2 regions of the Staphylococcus argenteus genome follow, and region 2 is predicted to be linked to the other one. Evidence: a T-box and tRNA genes for the amino acid it is inferred to sense, from the RefSeq annotation. Region 2 holds a T-box; the other holds one or more tRNA genes.
What was found. A T-box is a leader RNA that pairs with one kind of tRNA and senses whether it is charged. The one in region 2 lies ahead of alaS (alanine--tRNA ligase), so its partner is inferred to be a tRNA-Ala.

Region 1: it encodes a tRNA-Ala, which carries the amino acid that the T-box ahead of alaS (alanine--tRNA ligase) is inferred to sense. The anticodon was not compared.

The regions. Positions count from the first base shown of each region.
Region 1 covers NC_016941.1:528,148-531,570, reverse strand. Annotated here, with positions in the region: tRNA gene SAMSHR1132_RS02460 (tRNA-Ile) at 234-310, opposite strand; rRNA gene SAMSHR1132_RS02455 (16S ribosomal RNA) at 407-1,958, opposite strand; tRNA gene SAMSHR1132_RS02450 (tRNA-Ala) at 2,079-2,154, opposite strand; tRNA gene SAMSHR1132_RS02445 (tRNA-Pro) at 2,177-2,250, opposite strand; tRNA gene SAMSHR1132_RS02440 (tRNA-Arg) at 2,271-2,347, opposite strand; tRNA gene SAMSHR1132_RS02435 (tRNA-Leu) at 2,353-2,441, opposite strand; tRNA gene SAMSHR1132_RS02430 (tRNA-Gly) at 2,449-2,523, opposite strand; tRNA gene SAMSHR1132_RS02425 (tRNA-Lys) at 2,557-2,629, opposite strand; rRNA gene rrf (5S ribosomal RNA) at 2,818-2,932, opposite strand.
Region 2 covers NC_016941.1:1,608,210-1,611,632, reverse strand. Annotated here, with positions in the region: gene recD2 (SF1B family DNA helicase RecD2) at 1-1,157, shown strand, start outside; T-box leader at 1,191-1,367, shown strand; gene alaS (alanine--tRNA ligase) at 1,500-3,423, shown strand, end outside.

The DNA of each region.
Region 1 (3,423 bases), 1.1 Mb from region 2:
AAAATGCTCATTTACAGAAGTAAACTCCGCTTTCAAATAATTTAACTCATTGTCTGCTAAACGTTTTCTTTTATAAAAAGATTTAAACGCGTTATTAATCTTGTGAGTGTTCTTTCGAACACTAGCGATTATTTCTTATGAATTCAAGCTTATTTAAAACTCTTTATTCACTCGGTTTTGCTTGGTAAAATCTATATTTTACTTACTTATCTAGTTTTCAATGTACAAAATAATGGTGGGCCTAAGTGGACTCGAACCACCGACCTCACGCTTATCAGGCGTGCGCTCTAACCAGCTGAGCTATAGGCCCATTATCATTTGAATGTTAAATAAACATTCAAAACTGAATACAATATGTCACGTTATTCCGCATCTTCTGAAGAAGATGTTCCGAATATATCCTTAGAAAGGAGGTGATCCAGCCGCACCTTCCGATACGGCTACCTTGTTACGACTTCACCCCAATCATTTGTCCCACCTTCGACGGCTAGCTCCTAAAAGGTTACTCCACCGGCTTCGGGTGTTACAAACTCTCGTGGTGTGACGGGCGGTGTGTACAAGACCCGGGAACGTATTCACCGTAGCATGCTGATCTACGATTACTAGCGATTCCAGCTTCATGTAGTCGAGTTGCAGACTACAATCCGAACTGAGAACAACTTTATGGGATTTGCTTGACCTCGCGGTTTCGCTGCCCTTTGTATTGTCCATTGTAGCACGTGTGTAGCCCAAATCATAAGGGGCATGATGATTTGACGTCATCCCCACCTTCCTCCGGTTTGTCACCGGCAGTCAACTTAGAGTGCCCAACTTAATGATGGCAACTAAGCTTAAGGGTTGCGCTCGTTGCGGGACTTAACCCAACATCTCACGACACGAGCTGACGACAACCATGCACCACCTGTCACTTTGTCCCCCGAAGGGGAAGGCTCTATCTCTAGAGTTGTCAAAGGATGTCAAGATTTGGTAAGGTTCTTCGCGTTGCTTCGAATTAAACCACATGCTCCACCGCTTGTGCGGGTCCCCGTCAATTCCTTTGAGTTTCAACCTTGCGGTCGTACTCCCCAGGCGGAGTGCTTAATGCGTTAGCTGCAGCACTAAGGGGCGGAAACCCCCTAACACTTAGCACTCATCGTTTACGGCGTGGACTACCAGGGTATCTAATCCTGTTTGATCCCCACGCTTTCGCACATCAGCGTCAGTTACAGACCAGAAAGTCGCCTTCGCCACTGGTGTTCCTCCATATCTCTGCGCATTTCACCGCTACACATGGAATTCCACTTTCCTCTTCTGCACTCAAGTTTTCCAGTTTCCAATGACCCTCCACGGTTGAGCCGTGGGCTTTCACATCAGACTTAAAAAACCGCCTACGCGCGCTTTACGCCCAATAATTCCGGATAACGCTTGCCACCTACGTATTACCGCGGCTGCTGGCACGTAGTTAGCCGTGGCTTTCTGATTAGGTACCGTCAAGATGTGCACAGTTACTTACACATATGTTCTTCCCTAATAACAGAGTTTTACGATCCGAAGACCTTCATCACTCACGCGGCGTTGCTCCGTCAGGCTTTCGCCCATTGCGGAAGATTCCCTACTGCTGCCTCCCGTAGGAGTCTGGACCGTGTCTCAGTTCCAGTGTGGCCGATCACCCTCTCAGGTCGGCTATGCATCGTTGCCTTGGTAAGCCGTTACCTTACCAACTAGCTAATGCAGCGCGGATCCATCTATAAGTGACAGCAAGACCGTCTTTCACTTTTGAACCATGCGGTTCAAAATATTATCCGGTATTAGCTCCGGTTTCCCGAAGTTATCCCAGTCTTATAGGTAGGTTATCCACGTGTTACTCACCCGTCCGCCGCTAACATCAGAGAAGCAAGCTTCTCGTCCGTTCGCTCGACTTGCATGTATTAGGCACGCCGCCAGCGTTCATCCTGAGCCAGGATCAAACTCTCCATAAAAAATTATGATGTTTGATTAGCTCATAATACTAAATAATGTTTGTAACTAATAGTTACGTTTTTGGAATTAACGTTGACATATTGTCATTCAGTTTTCAATGTTCATGCTTTAAAATAAAATGGTGGAGACTAGCGGGATCGAACCGCTGACCTCCTGCGTGCAAAGCAGGCGCTCTCCCAGCTGAGCTAAGCCCCCATAAAATGGAATTAAGAAGTAATCGGGAAGACAGGATTCGAACCTGCGACCCCTTGGTCCCAAACCAAGTGCTCTACCAAGCTGAGCTACTTCCCGTTATTCAAATGATTAAAAAATGGCGCGCCCGATAGGAGTCGAACCCATAACCTCTTGATCCGTAGTCAAACGCTCTATCCAATTGAGCTACGGGCGCTAAAATGGTGCCGAGGACCGGAATCGAACCGGTACGGTGATCTCTCACCGCAGGATTTTAAGTCCTGTGCGTCTGCCAGTTCCGCCACCCCGGCAAAATAATGGAGCAGAAGACGGGATTCGAACCCGCGACCCCAACCTTGGCAAGGTTGTATTCTACCGCTGAACTACTTCTGCATTATTTTGCTAATTTTTAAAAATAAATCGTAATGAGCCATAGAGGATTCGAACCTCTGACCCTCTGATTAAAAGTCAGATGCTCTACCAACTGAGCTAATGGCTCAAAATATGGTGCCGGCCAGAGGACTTGAACCACCGACCTTCTGATTACAATCAGCAGCTATACCATAGAATGAAGCCGGCAGTATGCAAGTATAAAAGGCGGATAATGATCGGGATTCGAATCCGCCGAACCCTGCAGCTAGTAAGGCAGCTGCTCTGCCAGATGAGGTAATTTTGCGATTTATCATTGCCTGGCAACGTTCTACTCTAGCGGAACGTAAGTCCAACTACCATCGACGCTAAGGAGCTTAACTTCTGTGTTCGGCATGGGAACAGGTGTGACCTCCTTGCTATAGCCACCAGACAAAATAACTTACTTATTTATGATACACGCTTAATTAATAAGGTGCAATAGTTAATTTTACACTTTGATGCGAAGATTGTCACATCAACCTTTAATACGTTTCGTCTGTTTTTGACGACTTTTATATATTACTTCATTCGATCAATAAAGTCAACACTTTTTATCAACTTTTTCAATCATCAAAACTGACGTTTCTCGTGTTTTCTAATTCATAACACTTTTAGTATTCTATCATATACATATATACAAAACCATACACATTCTATACAATTTTAAAGTACTTTTATAGCTCATTAAGATAAATTATACTATAATAGCAAATTTTGTTATACGATATCTCAATATCCACCATTTACACTTCTCTTAAGTATAATTTTATATACATACTTCCATCTTTATTTACCTAACGGCTAACTAACTCGTTCAACATTTTAAAATAGCACCTTTATCGTTAATCATTACTATTCTAAAAATAAATCGTAATTGAATTG
Region 2 (3,423 bases):
TAATTATTATTGATGAAATGTCAATGGTGGATACATGGTTGTTTCATCAGTTTTTAAGTGCGGTCCCATTAGATGCTCAATTAATATTTGTAGGTGATGAAGATCAACTACCTTCAGTAGGTCCTGGTCAAGTTTTTAAAGATTTAATTGAATCTAAAGCGATTCCTAGAGTGAATCTAACAGAAGTTTACAGACAACAAGATGGTTCAAGTATTATTGAATTAGCACATCGAATGAAATTAGGGCAGAAAATTGATATTACACAACGTTTTCATGATCGTAGTTTTATTAATTGCCAAGCTAATCAAATTCCAGATGTTGTTGAAAAAGTTGTAACTAGTGCAGTTAATAAAGGATATACAATGGCAGATATTCAAGTGCTTGCACCAATGTATAAAGGAAATGCTGGTATTAAACGATTAAATCAAGTTTTGCAAGAGATATTAAATCCTAAAGTAAAAGATACGCGTGAAATTGAATTTGGTGACGTTGTATTTAGAAAAGGAGATAAAGTTCTACAACTTGTTAATCGACCTAATGATAATATATTTAATGGTGATATAGGTGTTATTGTTGGCATTTTTTGGGCTAAGGAAAATGCACTTAATAAAGATGTACTTGTTGTTGATTTTGAAGGTAATGAAATTACATTTACAAAACAAGATATGATGGAGTTAACACATGCATATTGCACTTCGATTCATAAATCACAAGGTTCAGAATTTCCAATTGTTATTATGCCGATAGTTAAACAATATTTTAGAATGTTACAAAGACCTATTTTATACACAGGTTTAACAAGAGCTAAAACAAGTTTGGTTTTACTTGGAGATCCAGAAGCATTTGATATTGGATTGAAAACAAATGGTCAAGCACGTTTAACACAGTTGTGTACCTTATTAAAAGGATATTTTAATTCTGATTCAGATGATAGCGCGACAACCTTTGTTGAAAACGGTACAAGTTCTAAACAAAACGATTCAATTGAGAGTGATGATAATCAAATTGAATTATTAAATGATAACGTCGAAGTAGACTTACCTGAGAATAAATCTACACAAAAAAATAATATTGTTCTAACTGAAGCTACTATATTTAAAATAGACCCTATGATTAATATGGGGGAAATCACGCCATATGACTTCATAGAACGTTGACAACAGGCATAAATGTCACTAAAATAGAATTAAATTCGTATAAAGATGAGTAGTTAATGATTTGTATCTCAGAGATGTGCTGGTTGGTGTAAAGTACAACAAACATTAGTGAACGCTACTTTATGCACAACTGTATAGTCAATTTAAAGTGATAAGCGTCTTAATTACGCTTATAACTAGGGTGGTACCGCGATAACGTTCGTCCCTTTTGAGGATGGGCGTTTTTTATTTTTTATAAAATATATGCATTTTTTTGTCGACGGTATAATTAAATTGATTATCTGTGTCATCAATTTTTATGGAATGATAATTTTTAAAAACAGTAAATAGGATGTGTAAATGATGAAAAAGTTAAAAGCGAGTGAAATTAGACAAAAATATCTTGATTTCTTTGTTGAAAAAGGACATATGGTAGAACCTTCAGCACCTTTAGTACCGATTGATGATGATACATTATTATGGATTAATTCAGGTGTAGCAACATTAAAGAAATATTTTGATGGTCGTGAAATACCTAAAAAACCTAGAATTGTAAACTCTCAAAAAGCAATTCGTACAAATGATATTGAAAATGTTGGTTTCACAGCGCGTCACCATACATTCTTTGAAATGCTAGGTAACTTCTCAATTGGTGATTACTTTAAACAAGAAGCAATTGAATTTGCATGGGAATTTTTGACAAGTGACAAATGGATGGGTATGGAACCAGATAAGTTGTATGTCACAATTCATCCAGAAGATATGGAAGCATATAATATTTGGCATAATGATATCGGTCTTGAAGAAAGTCGCATTATTCGTATTGAAGGTAACTTTTGGGATATCGGAGAAGGACCTTCTGGACCTAATACTGAGATTTTCTATGATCGTGGTGAAGCATATGGACAAGATGACCCAGCTGAAGAAATGTATCCAGGTGGAGAAAATGAACGTTATCTTGAAGTTTGGAATTTAGTATTTAGCGAATTCAACCATAATAAAGATCACAGTTACACACCACTACCTAATAAAAATATTGATACTGGCATGGGGTTAGAACGTATGGCCTCAGTATCTCAAAATGTTCGTACAAACTATGAAACAGATTTATTCATGCCAATTATGAATGAAATTGAAAAAGTTTCTGGCAAACAATATTTAGTGAATAGTGAGCAAGATGTGGCATTTAAAGTTATTGCTGATCATATCCGAACAATTGCATTTGCGATTTCAGATGGTGCTTTACCTGCAAATGAAGGACGAGGCTATGTGTTACGACGCTTATTACGTCGTGCGGTAAGATTTAGTCAAACTTTAGGAATCAACGAACCATTTATGTATAAATTAGTTGATATTGTTGCAGATATTATGGAACCTTACTATCCAAATGTTAAAGAAAAAGCAGATTTTATTAAGCGTGTTATTAAATCTGAAGAAGAGCGATTCCATGAAACATTAGAAGAGGGCTTAGCGATTTTAAATGAATTAATTAAGAATGCGAAAACATCTACAAATGAAATTGCTGGTAAAGATGCATTTAAATTATATGATACGTATGGTTTCCCAATTGAATTGACAGAAGAAATTGCACTTCAAGAAGGATTAAACGTTGATATGACTACATTTGAGTCAGAAATGCAACAACAACGTGACCGTGCACGTCAAGCACGTCAAAATTCACAATCAATGCAAGTTCAAAGTGAAGTATTGAAAAATATTACGACTGAAAGTACGTTTGTTGGCTATGAAACTGCCACAGCACAAACTACTTTAACACACTTAATTTATAACGGTGAAGAAGTAAACCAAGTTGAAGCAGGCGAAACAGTGTATTTCATGTTAACAGAAACACCATTTTATGCGGTTAGTGGTGGACAGGTTGCAGATACAGGTATTGTATTTAATGATAATTTTGAAATTGCTGTTAGCGAAGTAACAAAAGCACCAAATGGTCAAAACTTGCATAAAGGTGTTGTACAATTTGGTCAAGTTAATGTTGGCGCAACTGTGTCTGCTGAAGTAAACCAAAATGACCGACGTGACATTCAAAAGAATCATAGTGCTACTCATTTACTACATGCTGCACTTAAAACTGTGCTAGGCGATCATGTTAATCAAGCAGGTTCATTAGTTGAAGCAGATCGTTTACGATTTGATTTTTCTCATTTTGGACCAATGACAAATGAAGAAATTGATCAAGTGGAACGTCTAGTAAACGAAGAAATTTGGAAAGGTATTGACGTAAATATCCAAGAAATGGATATAGCGTCTGCTAAAGAAATGGGTG